DNA from 2 places in the Rhizobium sp. CB3171 genome. Region 2 is predicted to be linked to the other one. Evidence: riboswitches for the same ligand, from Rfam matches in the RefSeq annotation. Region 2 holds a riboswitch; the other holds the start of a gene.
The links. Region 2 has a riboswitch for thiamine pyrophosphate ahead of thiB (thiamine ABC transporter substrate binding subunit). Riboswitches for the same ligand answer to the same signal wherever they lie in the genome.
Positions count from the first base shown of each region.

Region 1: linked by a shared signal. The riboswitch ahead of thiC (phosphomethylpyrimidine synthase ThiC) and the one ahead of thiB (thiamine ABC transporter substrate binding subunit) in region 2 are both predicted to bind thiamine pyrophosphate.

Region 1 covers NZ_CP121653.1:2,150,271-2,157,769, forward strand. The annotation lists gene QA648_RS29100 (SDR family oxidoreductase) at 1-605, opposite strand, end outside; gene denD (D-erythronate dehydrogenase) at 607-1,590, opposite strand; gene QA648_RS29110 (FadR/GntR family transcriptional regulator) at 1,620-2,372, opposite strand; TPP riboswitch at 2,572-2,704, shown strand; gene thiC (phosphomethylpyrimidine synthase ThiC) at 2,797-4,623, shown strand; gene thiO (glycine oxidase ThiO) at 4,625-5,605, shown strand; gene thiS (sulfur carrier protein ThiS) at 5,596-5,793, shown strand; gene QA648_RS29130 (thiazole synthase) at 5,796-6,569, shown strand; gene QA648_RS29135 (thiamine phosphate synthase) at 6,566-7,195, shown strand; gene QA648_RS29140 (CocE/NonD family hydrolase) at 7,291-7,499, opposite strand, start outside.
Region 2 covers NZ_CP121652.1:3,341,262-3,348,760, reverse strand. The annotation lists gene thiP (thiamine/thiamine pyrophosphate ABC transporter permease ThiP) at 1-1,124, opposite strand, end outside; gene thiB (thiamine ABC transporter substrate binding subunit) at 1,132-2,160, opposite strand; TPP riboswitch at 2,211-2,328, opposite strand; gene QA648_RS16280 (MDR family MFS transporter) at 2,399-3,934, opposite strand; gene QA648_RS16275 (MarR family winged helix-turn-helix transcriptional regulator) at 4,149-4,676, shown strand; gene QA648_RS16270 (thiamine diphosphokinase) at 4,749-5,402, shown strand; gene QA648_RS16265 (ABC-F family ATP-binding cassette domain-containing protein) at 5,405-7,234, shown strand.

The DNA.
Region 1 (7,499 bases), on a different replicon from region 2:
GCGGTCATGTCCGTTGCGGCATTGCCGATATCGATCTGGCCGCAAGCGATATCGAATGGGCGTCCGTCGAGCGCGGTCGATTTCGTAAGGCCGGTGATCGCATGCTTGGTCGCGGTATAGGGGGCGGAATTTGGCCGGGGCGTTGTCGCCGAAATCGACCCGTTGTTGATGATGCGGCCGCCGTGAGGCACCTGCGACTTCATCAGTTTGAAAGCCTGCTGCGTGCAAAGAAACGCGCCGGTGAGGTTGGCCGCGACCACGCCGTTCCACTGGTCGAAGGTGAGCTCTTCGAGCGGTATCGCAGGCGCACCGCTGCCGGCATTGTTGACGAGAAGATCGAGCCGGCCGAATTCGGATTTGATCTTGCCGAAGAGGTCAGCGACCTGTTCAGGAGCCCCGATATCGCAGACAATCGCCCGCATCGTGCCGCCAGTCTCGGCGGCGAGTTCGCTGGCTGCCTTTTCCAGCACATCATGACGGCGCCCGGTGAGGACAACGGTATAACCTTCAGCGCTCAGCGCTTTGGCGATGCTGCGGCCGATGCCGGTACCTCCGCCGGTGACAAGGGCGATCTGGGTTTTTGGTGCGATTGCGGGCTGCGCCATCTCAGATTTTCCCTCCAAGTTCATCATCGATGTGGATCCTTATGATCTCATCGAAATTGGTTTCCGCCCTGAAGCCGAGCGCCGTTGCCCGCCGCGCATCGAAATCCGTCGCCCATCCGGAAACAATCGAGCGGATTGTGGGGTCGATCTCACGGCGGATGAGTTTGACAGCCTTTTCGCCGGCGACGCGGCGCAGAGCCTCGATCTCCTCGCCGACAAGTGCGGACAGCCCGGGCATGGTGAGATTTCGGCGCGGTCCGATCTCGCTGCTGTCGATGCGTGCGGCATGGATGAAGAAGCCGACCGCGGAGCGTGGGCTGGCAAACCAGTGTCGGACATTCTCGTCCACCGGCAGCACGGCTTCCTGATTGACAAGAGGCTCGCGCAGAATGTTCGAGAAGAAGCCGGAGGCGGCCTTGTTGGGCTTGCCGGGGCGGATGCAGATTGTCGGAAGGCGAATGCCGATGCCGTCGAAGATGCCGCGCCTCGAATAATCGGCAAGCAGCAGTTCGCAGATCGCCTTCTGCGTACCGTAGCTCGTCAGGGGGGTCGTGAAGAAATCATCGCCGATCTTCTCCGGAAAGGGTTGGCCGAAAACAGCGATCGACGAGGCAAAGATGACGCGGGGGTTATAGGGCTCCTTCAGCCCCTCGTGCCGGATGGCCTCGAAGAGCGAGCGCGTGCCATCGAGATTGGTGTGGTAGCCCTTATCGAAATCCGCCTCGGCCTCGCCGGATACGATCGCCGCCAGATGAAAGATCATATCCGGCCGCAAGCCGGAAAGCTTGGTGGCACTCGCGGGATCAGAAAGATCGGCCGTCATCGCCGTGGAAACGGATACAAGCGCGGCCGGAACCGGCGGCGGAACAACGTCGACAAGCGTCAACCTGTCGATCCCGCGGCCAAGCACATCTGCCTGCAGACCAATCTTCTCCACCAGCTTGCGGCCGATCATGCCAGCCGCCCCGATAACCATCACATGCATATCAGCCAGATCTCCTCATGCTCAGCGGCTCAAACCGTATTGCCGGTATTGCCGGTCGCCAGCAGAACCTTGGTCGTTTCGTAAATACGCGTCAGATGATGCCGGAACGCGTCGACGACGGCATCGCGGTCATGCCGTGCGAGAGCCTCGTAGATCGATAGATGATCGTCGTAGCTCGCTTCGATAGCGCCCGGCTTGGACATGGCGTTGCGGCGGTAATTCATCATGTAGGTGTATAGGTCAGTGACAAAGTCGGCGAGCAGCGGGTTTCCACCGGCGCGATAGATCGCAACGTGGAATTCGCGGTCGCAAATGAGGAAACGCATCACATCGTCTCCGCCAAGCCGCTGCGCCTCCAGAAGAGCCTGCAACTTTGCCAGCGTCGCATCGTCGATCCGTTCGGCAGCATCCCCGACGACCTTGAGCTCGACATGGAGACGGGCCGCGTGAACCGACTCCAGATCGTAGCTGTCGATTGCGTTGGGAGAGGCGATCGTCACCGTGATGTGGCTGAGGTCGACCTTGCAAATGCGGCTGCGGCTGCCATGCGAAACCGCGATGATACCCTGCGCGGCCAGGGTCTGGATGGCGCCGCGCACCGTTTCGCGGCTGACATGGAGAACGCTTGCCAGTTCGCGCTCGCCCGGCAACTCGTCGCCCGGCCGCAACATGTTGGTTGCTATCAGGACCATCAGCTTCTGAGCGATAACGTCACGCGCCGTCCGGCGGGCGAGACCACGCGCGATATTCGGCACCTCGGTTAAGATCGGACTTTCGTCCATCACACCCTCCGGTCCACTGGTTGGTCCAGCAGATCAGTTTATTAAGAATGGTTGAGCAAATCAGTCAAGCCAATTTCCTCCTGTAACCGCCAATAGGGACATCTTTCATCAGCCAGGCTCGGGACAGAGATATCGCTCGACGTCTGAGCCGCAACGAGAGCGAGCTTGACATCATTAGCAGCGGCCCTTTACGATCACCGACATTCACCAGGGGGGTCCCGGCAAGGGGCTGAGATACTGCTGAACAATACGGCTTTGCCGATTGTGGGCGCAGTGACCCGTTGAACCTGATCCAGTTCATACTGGCGTAGGGACGGTGCAAGCGCTCGAAGGCTTTGGATTCATGCGTGGAATCCGTGCCGGCGTCTTTCCATCATTCCGGCTGATTGACTGGGTCTCCAACTGCAATTTGGAGCCTCAAACCATGACCATTGCCGCAAAGAATCTTACCCCGACCGTCACGACTGGCCCGATGCCGGCATCGCGGAAGATCCATATTTCTGGAGATATCCATAGCGATATCCGCGTACCGATGCGCGAGATCAGCGTCCATCCGACCGCAGGCGAGCCGCCTGTCGTCGTCTATGATTCCTCCGGTCCCTACACGATAGAGGGCGCCGAGATCCGCATCGAGCAGGGCCTGCCCCAACTGCGCCGTGACTGGGTGCTCGCCCGCGGCGATGTCGAATCCTATGTGGGCCGCCATGTCCGCCCCGAGGACAACGGCTTTGTCAGCGGCGAACGGCTCACGCCGGAATTCCCAGGGCGACGCCGGCCGCTACGTGCCAGGGATGGTAAAGCCGTCACCCAGCTCGCCTATGCACGGGCCGGTATCATTACGCCGGAGATGGAGTTCATCGCCATTCGCGAAAACCTCGGCCGCAAGGCCAACGCCGAAGCACTGATTCGCGACGGCGAGAGCTTCGGCGCTCATATTCCGGATCATGTCACACCGGAATTCGTCCGCCAGGAAGTCGCCGCCGGCAGGGCGATCATCCCGGCCAACATCAATCACCCCGAAAGCGAACCGATGATCATCGGCCGGAATTTTCTGGTGAAGATCAACGCCAATATCGGCAACTCCGCCGTCACGTCATCGATGGCGGAGGAAGTCGAGAAGATGGTCTGGGCTGCCCGATGGGGCGCCGATACCGTCATGGACCTTTCGACCGGCCGCAACATCCACAATATCCGAGAATGGATCATCCGCAATTCGCCGCTGCCGATCGGCACGGTGCCGCTGTATCAGGCGCTGGAAAAGGTCGGCGGCATCGCCGAAGACCTCACCTGGGAAATCTATCGCGATACGCTGATCGAGCAGGCCGAACAGGGCGTCGATTATTTCACTATCCATGCCGGCGTACGGCTGCATTACATCCCACTCACCGTCAATCGCGTGACCGGCATCGTCTCGCGCGGCGGCTCGATCATGGCCAAGTGGTGTCTTCACCATCATCGCGAGAGCTTCCTCTACGAACATTTCGAGGAAATCTGCGATATCTGCCGCGCCTATGACGTCTCCTTCTCGCTCGGCGACGGCCTGCGCCCCGGCTCGATCGCCGATGCCAACGACGCGGCGCAATTTGCCGAACTCGAAACGCTCGGCGAGCTAACGAAGATCGCCTGGGCGAAGGATTGCCAGGTGATGATCGAGGGCCCCGGTCACGTGCCGATGCACAAGATCAAGGAAAACATGGACAAGCAGCTCGCCGTTTGTGGCGAGGCGCCTTTCTATACGCTCGGGCCGCTGACGACCGATATCGCGCCGGGCTACGATCATATCACCTCGGGCATCGGCGCTGCCATGATTGGCTGGTTCGGCACGGCCATGCTCTGCTACGTCACCCCGAAGGAACATCTCGGCCTGCCCGATCGCAATGACGTCAAAACAGGTGTCATCACCTACAAGATCGCCGCCCATGCTGCCGACCTTGCCAAGGGGCACCCGGCCGCGCAGGTGCGCGACGATGCATTGTCGCGCGCCCGCTTCGAGTTCCGTTGGGAAGACCAGTTCAACCTGTCGCTCGATCCTGACACCGCCCGCAGCTTCCATGACGAAACCTTGCCAAAGGAAGCCCACAAGGTTGCGCATTTCTGCTCGATGTGCGGCCCGAAATTCTGCTCCATGCGGATTTCGCACGATATCCGCGCCGAAGCGCAGAAGGAGGGGCTGGACGCGATGGCGGCGAAATACCGTGAGGGCGGCGATCTCTATATGCCGATCGACACCCCAGCCCATAAGGCAGACTGACATGCGTGTCCTTGTGAAGGGGGCCGGCGTCGCCGGCCTCACGGTCGCACGCGAATTGCACGCCCGTGGTGCGAAAGTGATCGTTTTCGACCCGCACCCAAACTTCGCTCGCGCTGCTTCCTGGCTCGCCGGCGGCATGCTCGCGCCTTGGTGCGAGCGCGAAAGCGCCGCTGAGACCGTGCTTAAACGCGGCCTCGATGCCGCCGACCGGTGGGAAGCGATTCTGCCGGGCAAGGTCGTCCGCAACGGAACGCTGGTCGTCGCATCGACCCGCGACCATGGAGAGCTGAGGCGATTTGCCAGCCGCACGACCTGCTATCAATGGGTGGAAGAGGACGACATTGCTGCACTCGAACCCACTCTCGCCACTCGCTTCAGACATGGCCTGTTCTTTCAGCGTGAAGCTCATCTGGATCCTCGCCAGGCGCTGCGCGCGTTGAAAGAGCTGTTGTCGGCAGAGGGCGTCGTCTTTACCGACGAAGATGTGAGCGAAGACGATTTCTCCGATATCGTTGATTGCACCGGTGCTGCCCGCATCGGGCAAAGTCGCAATCTGCGCGGCGTGCGTGGCGAAATGCTCTATCTGCATACAGAGGAGGTTACGCTCGCCCGGCCCGTTCGCCTGCTGCATCCGCGCTTTCCCGTGTATATCGTCCCCCGCGGCAAGGGCCTGTTTATGGTCGGCGCGACGATGATCGAGACCGAATTCGACGGCCCGATCACTGCGCGCTCGATGATGGAACTGCTGAACGCAGCCTATGCGCTGCATCCAGCCTTTGCGGATGCCACTATCGTCGAAACCGGCGCCGGCATCCGCCCTGCCCTCCCCGACAATTTTCCGCGAGTAATGCGGGAAGGCAAGGTCACATACCTCAACGGTCTTTATCGCCACGGTTTTCTGCTGGCGCCGACAATGGCGGCAGAAGCCGCCGATCTCGTCTTTTCCGAACGGACGACGCAAAGGAGTTTCCAATGCACCTGATCATTAATGGCGAAGCGCAGACGATCGCCGCCACGACGCTTTCGCAGCTTTTGGCCGCCCTCGACTACGAAGGCGACTGGCTGGCAACCGCCGTCAACGGCGAACTCGTTCATCGCGAGGATCGCGACGGACATATTCTGGTCGACAACGACAGGATCGAGATCCTGACACCCATGCAAGGAGGCTGACCATGCTCGATCTCTACGGAAGCCAAATCGGGTCGCGACTTCTTCTCGGCACCGCGCGCTATCCCTCGCCAGCAGTCCTCGCCGAAGCGGTCAAGCGATCAGGGACCGAGATCGTCACCGTATCGTTGCGCCGCGAAGCGGTCGGCGGTCGCAACGGTGGCGCATTCTTCGACATGATCCGCGCGCTCGACGTTCGCGTTCTTCCCAACACGGCCGGCTGCCATGGCGTATCGGAGGCGGTGCTGACCGCCAAGATGGCCCGCGAAGTGTTTCGAACCAACTGGATCAAGCTGGAGGTGATCGGCAACCACGATACGCTGCAGCCGGATGTCTTTGCACTCGTCGAGGCGGCGCGCATTCTGATCGGTGAGGGTTTCGAGGTCTTTCCCTATACGACGGACGATCTGGTCGTCGCCGAACGTCTGCTCGAAGCCGGATGCCGGGTGCTGATGCCCTGGTGCGCGCCGATTGGTTCTGCGGCAGGACCGCTCAATCTTTCCGCACTTCGATCTCTGCGGGCACATTTTCCCGACGTGCCGTTGATCGTGGACGCCGGTATCGGCCGACCTTCGCATGCTGCTGTTGTCATGGAGCTCGGCTTCGATGCCGTACTGCTGAACACCGCGGTTGCCGGCGCCGGCGACCCTGCCGCAATGGCGGAAGCCTTCGCCAAGGCGATCGACGCCGGCAGGCAGGCGTTCGGTGCCGGTATGCTGGAGCCGCGCGACATGGCAGTGCCTTCGACACCCGTAATCGGAAAGGCGGTTTTCGCATGAAGCTCGATCCATTCTACCTGATCGTTGACAGTGCCGCATGGATCGAAAGGCTGGTGCCACTGGGTGTCAAACTGGTGCAACTGCGCATCAAGGATCGCACTCTGGCCGAGATACGGGCAGACATCCGCCAGGCAAAGGCGGTCTGCGCTGCCCACGCATGCCAGTTGATCATCAATGACTACTGGCAACTTGCCATCGAGGAAGGCTGCGATTTCATCCATCTCGGCCAGGAGGATCTGGCGGTGGCCGATCTTGGCGCCATCCGCGAGGCAGGCTTGAAACTGGGACTTTCGACGCATGACGAGGCGGAGCTGGCGATCGCGCTGGCGGCGCGTCCGGACTATATCGCGCTCGGTCCGATCTACCCCACCATTCTCAAGGCCATGGCCTGGGCGCCGCAGGGTCTCGACCGCATCGGCGAATGGAAGGCGCGCATCGGCAGCATACCGCTGGTGGCGATCGGCGGGCTGACCGTGGAACGCATTGCCGGCGTCTTCGAGAACGGGGCGGACAGTGCTGCGGTGGTCACGGATATCACCTTGAACAAAGCACCCGAAACGAGAACCATGCAGTGGCTGGGGATGACCGACATCTACCGCTCCAATGTCTGCGCGGACCCGATTTAGATACGAAGAGGCGTCTTTGCTGCAGCGGACGCCCCACTTCTGGCCAGAACTGCTTCAAGAGCATCAACGACCAATTCGGCCATCAGATCGGCCGGTTAGTGCTCCAAGTGCCTCCGGAAGAACGCCAACACCGCGGAATTGAACTCCTTGTGAAAGGCCACTCGGTCGAACCCGGGTCTGTCGCCGCATATGTCCGGACGCTTCTTAGCCAAATCCGGCGTGCAGGGCGTAAGGAAGGCAAAATGACCGGCACCTTGTACGATATGGTAGTCGGGCTTGGCCGGCAGATCGCGATCGATAGCCG
Region 2 (7,499 bases):
AAGGCGAGGGCGCCCAGGCCCGGCGCTTTCCGGCGTTCGGCCGCTATCGCCGCGCGGGCGCGGATGATGGCGAAGGAGATGAGGACCGCCAAAATGCCGGCGGCAAGCGCGATTGTGAGGCTGGTCAAGGCCGCCTGCAGGAAGATCGCCTGGCTGACGAGCCTCAGAAGATCTGCCTTGAGGCCGGTGACGACCACCGAGGCGAGCGGCAGGCCGATGAATAGGGTGGCGAGCAGGAGCAGCGTGCTGTCGGCCAGTTTGGCGGCGGGCACTGTTCCATCGATGCGCCGCACGGCGCGGCCTGCCGTCAGCCCGTGATCGTCCGGCGCTGGAAGCAAGGCCATGGCGCCGAGAATGGCGGCGGTCACCACGATTTGCAGAAGGGACAGGGCTACGGCGCGGCCGGGATCGAAATCAAAGCGCAATGCTTGATAGATCGCCACCTCGAGCGTGGTCGCGGCCGGGCCGCCACCGAGGATCAGCACCAGCGTGAAGCTGGTGGCACAGAGCATGAAGATCAGGCCGGCGATGCCGGGAATGAGGCCGCGCAGCACCGGCCATTCGATGAAACGAAAGACGGAGGCGGGGCGCATGCCGAGGCCACCGGCCATTAGCCAATATTCCGCCGGCACGCGTTCCAGCCCGGCGAGCATCAGGCGGGCGGCGAGCGGCAGGTTGAAGAAGACGTGCGCCAGCAGGATGCCCGTCAGCCCGTAGATGCTGACCGGCTGCGCCAGGCCGAGCCCCGTCAATAGCTGGTTGAGAACGCCCTGACGCCCCCATATGCCGAGCAGGCCCAGCGCGCCGATCAGCACCGGCAGGCCCATGGGAACGGCCATCAGGCGGATGAGCCAGAGCCGGCCGGGAAAGCGAGGCTGCCGCGCCAGCGCGCGGGCGACCGGAATGGCGAGGGCGACAGAAAGTAGGGTGGACAGCGTTGCCTGCAGCAGGGTGAAGCGCAGCACGCGCAGAAGATAGGGATCGGTGAGCGGATTGCCGTCGGCGGATTCGATGCCGGCGGCAAGCAGGGTGACGATGGCAAGGCCGATGAAAAACACGATACCGGCGAGGCTGAAGGCCCCGCCGGCGATGGCATGTCTTTTCTCCGGCGCCGTCAGCAGCATCTCGGCATCAATTGGTGCTGGTGGCGGCCAGCCATTCGTCGATCCAGGCCTTGCGGTTCTTTTCGACCACATCGGGGCTCATCAGGAAGGTCTTTGACGGGACGACCAGCTTGCTGAAGGCATCTGGCAGCGGCTCGGACGTCGCCGAGACCGGCATCATCCAGTTATTGGTCGGGATGGTGTCCTGAAAGCCGGGCGAAACCATGAACTTCAGGAAGTCGCGGGCAAGCTCCTTGTTCGCCGACGACTTGATCGGGCCGGCAACTTCGATCTGGATGTAGTGGCCCTCGGAGAAGGCGGCCGCCTGATAGCGGTCGGTCTTGTCTACGACCATATGATAGGCCGGCGACGTCGTATAGGAGAGCACCATCGGTGCCTCGCCCTTGGTGAAGAGGTCATAGGCTTCCGACCAGCCGGGGGTGACGGTCAGGATGCGGCCCTTGAGCTTCGTCCAGGCATCGGCCGCCTTGTCGCCATAGACCGACTTGACCCAGAGCAGCAGGCCGAGGCCCGGCGTCGAGGTGCGGGGGTCCTCGATGACGATCTTCTGCGACGGATCGCCCTCGACCAGATCCTTCAGGCTCTTTGGCGGATTCTTGACCACCTGCGTATCGTAGACGACGGCGAAATGGCCGTAGTCATAGGGGACGAAGACGTCGTCTTTGAAATCGCCCGGAACCTTCAGGCCTGATGTGTCGATGCCACTGGCGTCGAACAGGCCAGTGTCCTTGGCCTCGTCGACGAGGTTGGTGTCGAGGCCGAGAACGACGTCCGCTTTCGTGCCCGTGCCTTCCAGCTTCAGCCTAGAAAGCAGCGCCACGCCGTCGGTGACGCTGACGTAATTGACCGTGCAGCCGCAGGTCTTCTCGAAGGCGGCCTTGACCTTGGCGCCCGGACCCCAGTCGGCGGTGAAGCTTTCATAGGTGTAGATGGTGAGCGTCTTGTCGGCGGCTTCGGCGCCCGGGGCGGCGAAAAGCGTTGCGCCGGCGGCGAGAGCCAAGCCGGTAAACAGTGACAATAGCGATCGGTTGGGCATGACAGCGCCTCCTCGTTGGTTTCGTTTTGAACGGGAAAAGGGCGCCATGATTTTGTCACGCGTCTAATCCCTCCGCCGGTGTTAGCCGGATCAGGTTCCGCGGGTTGGCCGGTGAAAGCCTCTCAGCCAGATGTCTTCGAAAGACATAAGGCACCCCGTTAGAGCGTTGGCAGGTTTATTCCTGTGACGAAGCGATGACAAGGGGAATGATTCCCCTGTCGATTGCAGTACGTTCGTTTTACTCGGCCGCGTGCGCAGCCGCCTGGCTGTCGAGCTTCTTGGCGGCGCCGGGCAATTGCACGTTCTTCAATGAGATCGCCGTCAGCAGGCCGAGGAAACAGATGGCGGCGGCCGTCATGAACAGTGGGCTGAAGGCGCTCGCATAGGTATTGGCAACGCTTTCGCGCGTGGCGTCCGGCAGGGCCGCCATCATCTTCGGCGTCAGTTCCTCGATATTGGCGACACCGGGGATGGAAACGCCGATATTGCCGAGCTTGGCGGCGATGATGGCGCCGTAGATGGAAATGGCGATCGAGGCGCCGCCCATGCGCGAGAGCGTCACGGCGCCGGTGGCGGCACCGACGTCGCGGCTGGCTGCGGCATTCTGCACGCCAATGACCGGGACTTGTTGTGCCAGGCCGATGCCGATGCCATGCAGCAGCATCAGGGCGCCGATGAAGACGATCGGCGTGCCGGCGTGAACATGCGCCAGCGTGGCGAAGGCGATGGTGCTGCAGGCGGCGCTGGCGATGGCGAAGGGCTTGTAGCGGCCCTTCATCGAGATCAGCCGGCCGGCCGAAAGCGAACCGCAGACGATGCCGCCGGTCAACAGGATGAACAGCAGGCCCGCCATGGATGGCGACAGGCCGGTCGTCGTCTGCAGGAAGAGCGCGAAATAATTGACCATGCCGATTGCCACCGCGCCGCTGGTGACCGAGCTGATCAGCAGCAGGCCGAAGGTCGGGTTGCGGAACAGTGTCATCGGCACGATCGGCTCCGGCGCGCGACGTTCGACGAAAACCCAGGCCAGCGCACAGAGCGCGCCGAAGGCGGTGATCCCGAGGCATTGCGGCGAAAGCAATGAGCCGAAGAGCTCCGTGCCGTCAGCGGCAAGCACGATGCTGGTGGTCGTCAGCGCAAGGAGGAGCGCGCCGGCATAGTCGATCTTCGGCTTGCGGGCGGGTTTGCGGTACGGCAGCATGAAGGCGAGGCCGGCCAGAACGATAAAGCCGATCGGCAGGTTGACGAGGAAGATCGAGCGCCAGCCGAAGAGGTCGCTCATCGTGCCGCCGAGAACGGGGCCGATGGCGCCGGAAGCCATCAGCACCAGGCTGGAATAGCTCTGATAACGGGCGCGTTCCCGCGGTTCGAAGAGATCGGCGTTGACGGAGAAGATCGAGACCAGAATGCCGCCGCCGCCAAGGCCCTGCAGCACGCGGGCGGCGATCAGCGTATTCATCGATATTGCAAGGCCGCAGACCGCCGAACCGACGGTGAAGATCGCGATCGCGGTCATCATCACATATTTGCGGCCGAAAAGGTCACCGAGCTTGCCGTAAACGGGCATCGAGGCGGAAAGGGCCAGCAGATAGGCCGAGCCGATCCAGCCGAAGCGTTCCAAGTGCCCGAATTCTCCGACGATGGTCGGCAACGCCGTCGATACGATCTGGTTGTCGAGGGTTGCCATGAACATGGCGGTCATCAGGAAAAAGAAGAGAATCAGCCGGCGGCGATGATCCGCCACGAGTGGCGCGGGCGTGGTCTGCATATCCATGGAACGAGAAATCCGAGCTTGCCCGAAACGCTATGCGCTCGACCGAACGCATGGGAACGCCCCGGTTCCTGAATGCGGAACATGGCGTTTTCGGACAGGTCTTCGAAAGCGAATGTTCCGGAACAATATATGTGCTATCAGCATATAACTGTCAATGGCAAGTGAATGCTGTTTGCATATTTTAATTCCTATCCGTCTCTGATATGTTGGAATGATGACATCAGCGACGAACACACGAGAAGTTGAAGCCTCACCGCTGCCCGAAGATGAAAACCGGTTGCGCATCGGGCAGGTGATGACCCGCATGCGCCTGATGACCGGCCGCCGCATGATCGGTCGGCTTGCCATCCAGAACGTTGCGCCGGGCCTGGAGCTTTCGCATCTCGACGTTATCGATGCCGTAAGGCGCGCGGAAGAGGCCGGCGAAGTCACGGTCGGGACCATCGCCGACATCCTGCGCATCGATCCATCGCGGGCAAGCCGCATCGTCGCTGATATGGTCGCCCGCGGCGTTCTGCGCCGCAAAGCCTCGCAGGCGGATGCGCGCCGCATCGTGGTCGTGCTGACCGCGCTGGGCCAAAGGCTGCTCGCCGAAATCCAGGCGCAGAAATTTTCGGTCATCGAGAGCATCATTGCCGACTGGTCGACCGAGGACATCGAGACTTTCTCGCTGCTGTTCGATCGGTTCGTCAGCGGTTACGAGCAGGTTTTCCAGGCGCGCATCAAGGAAACAGACGGCTGAACGGCTGACACCGCCGTTCTTGCCAACAGCGCTCTTCCCTTAGGACGCGTCTTTGCGCTATGGGCTTGGCACATGAGCCAATCCACCACCTTCACTATCCTTCTTGGCGGCGAGCTTCGCCTGACGGACCGGCTGCGCGCGGCGGTCGCGGGCAGCCGTTTCATTGCGGCAGATGGCGGCATGCGCCATGCCGTGGCGCTCAATGCGACGCCCGAGCTCTGGGTCGGCGATTTCGACTCGACGCCGGCGGATCTGCACGGTGCATTTCCGGATGTGCCCAAGCAGCCCTATCCGGAGGCAAAGGCAGCGACGGATGGCGAGATTGCCGTATCGGAAGCGATCAATCGCGGTGCGAAGCGGTTGATCCTCGCCGGCGCCATGGGTGGGGAACGTTCGGATCATGCGATCCAGCATCTGCTCAATGGCGTTCAGCTCGCCGAAAAAGGTTTCGACGTGCTGCTGACCTCGGGCGATGAAGAGGCCGTGCCGCTGCTGCCGGGCGACTTGGAACTGGCGCTGCCGGCCGGCTCGCTGTTTTCCATTCTGGGCTTCAGCGACTTGAAGGGTCTCTTCATTCACAACGCCCGCTATCCCCTGCGCGATTTCCATCTGCCCTTCGGCGCGTCGCGCACCATTTCCAATGTGGCTGAAGGTACTGTGCGCCTTTCGCTCGGCAGCGGCAGGGCGATCGTCCTTGCCCGCCCCTATGATCTCAGCGGAGTCTGATCTTGGCCCCTCCCATTCTGAAACTCGACGACATCTTTCTGAGCTTCGGCGGCGCGCCACTCTTGGCCGGCGCCGGGCTGCAGGTCGAGCCGGGCGATAAGATCTGCCTTGTCGGCCGTAATGGCTCCGGCAAGTCGACCCTACTCAAGATCGCCGCCGGCCTCGTCGAGGCGCAGTCCGGCGAAGTGTTCCGTCATCCGTCGTCGACAGTGCGCTATCTCGAACAGGCGCCGGACTTTGCCGATTACAAGACGGTGGCCGCCTATGCCGAAGCCGGGCTCGGACCGGGCGACGACCCTTATCGCGTCACCTACCTGCTCTCCCATCTTGGCCTGACCGGCGAGGAGGATCCGAAAAACCTCTCGGGCGGCGAGGCGCGCCGTGCCGCTCTGGCCCGCGTTCTTGCGCCGGAACCGGATATCCTGCTGCTCGACGAGCCGACCAACCATTTGGATCTGCCGACCATCGAATGGCTGGAAGGCGAGCTACAGAAGAGCCGCAGCGCCCTGGTGCTGATCTCGCACGACCGGCGTTTCCTGGAAAAGGTTTCGACTGCGACCGTCTGGCTTGATCGCGGCACGTCGCGGCGGCTCGATCGCGGCTTTGCGTTTTTCGAAGCCTGGCGCGACCAGGTGCTGGAAGCCGAGGAGCTGGAACAGCACAAGCTCGGCAAGGCGATCGAGCGCGAGGAGCATTGGCTGCGCTACGGCGTGACCGCGCGGCGCAAGCGCAATATGCGCCGCCTCGGCGAGCTGCAGGACATGCGCGCCCGCCATCGCGGCCACAAGGGGCCGCAGGGCACGGTGCAGGCAGCGGCTGCCGACGCGCAGGAAAGCGGCAAGCTGGTGATCGAGGCGGACAAGATCACCAAGACCTATGACGAGCGCGTTATCGTCGCGCCGTTTTCGATTCGGGTGCATCGAGGCGACTGTATCGGTCTCGTCGGTCCGAACGGTGCCGGCAAGACGACGCTCCTGAAGATGCTGACCGGCCAATTGGCGCCGGACAGCGGGACCGTCAAGCTCGGCACCAATCTGGAGATCGCCACCCTCGACCAGAAGCGCGAAGACCTCAATCCGGAGGATACGCTCGCCAACTACCTGACGGACGGCCGCGGTGAAAACCTGCTGGTCAATGGCGAGCAGCGGCATGTCACCGGCTATATGAAGGAGTTCCTGTTCCAGCCGGAACAGGCGCGTACGCCAATCAAGAATCTTTCCGGCGGCGAGCGTGCCCGGCTGATACTGGCGCGTATCCTGTCGCAGCCGACCAATCTCCTGATCCTCGACGAACCGACCAACGATCTCGACATCGAGACGCTGGACCTCTTGCAGGAGATCGTCGCCGGCTTCAACGGCACCGTTATCCTCGTCAGCCACGACCGTGATTTCCTCGATCGGACCGTGACCTCAACCATCGCACCTGCCAATCCCGAAGAGCCGGACGGCCGCTGGATCGAATATGCCGGCGGCTATTCCGATATGCTCGCCCAGCGCAAGGGCGCAATCGAGGAGCGCAAGCGAGCCGAAAAGGCAGCCGAGAAGCCGAAAGCAGCAGAGACGCAGGCAGCCACCGCTGAAGCTTCGAAGGGTAAGGGCAAGCTCTCCTACAAGCAGAAATTCGCCCTGGAAAATCTGCCGAAGGAAATGGCGAAGGCCGAGGCTGACATCGCTGCCCGCGAAAAGAAAATGGCCGATCCCAACCTCTTCGCCAAGGATCCGGCAAGCTTCAACCGCCTTGCGGCCGAGATGGAAAAGCTGCGCGACAGCCTGACGAAAATGGAAGAGGAATGGCTGGAGCTCGAGATGCTGCGGGAAGAGCTGGAGGGCTGAGGCGCGGTTCAAACCGTGTCATCAACCTTTCATAGCCATCGGTATATTAAAGAAAACAGATGGTTGCAGCCGGTGCTATTCCCTGTTGTCGAATTCGATAAACTGTTTATACATTGTGTTGAAAGTACCAGACTAGAGCATCCTGCTTTCAGGTAAATATCCCCTCCAAGCGAACAGATGCTCCAGATTCAAACGTCCAGAGCGCCCCTTCTGCGTTTAAACCAACGCACGGCGTTCCAGAGCTGGAGGACGCCGCGGATCGTCA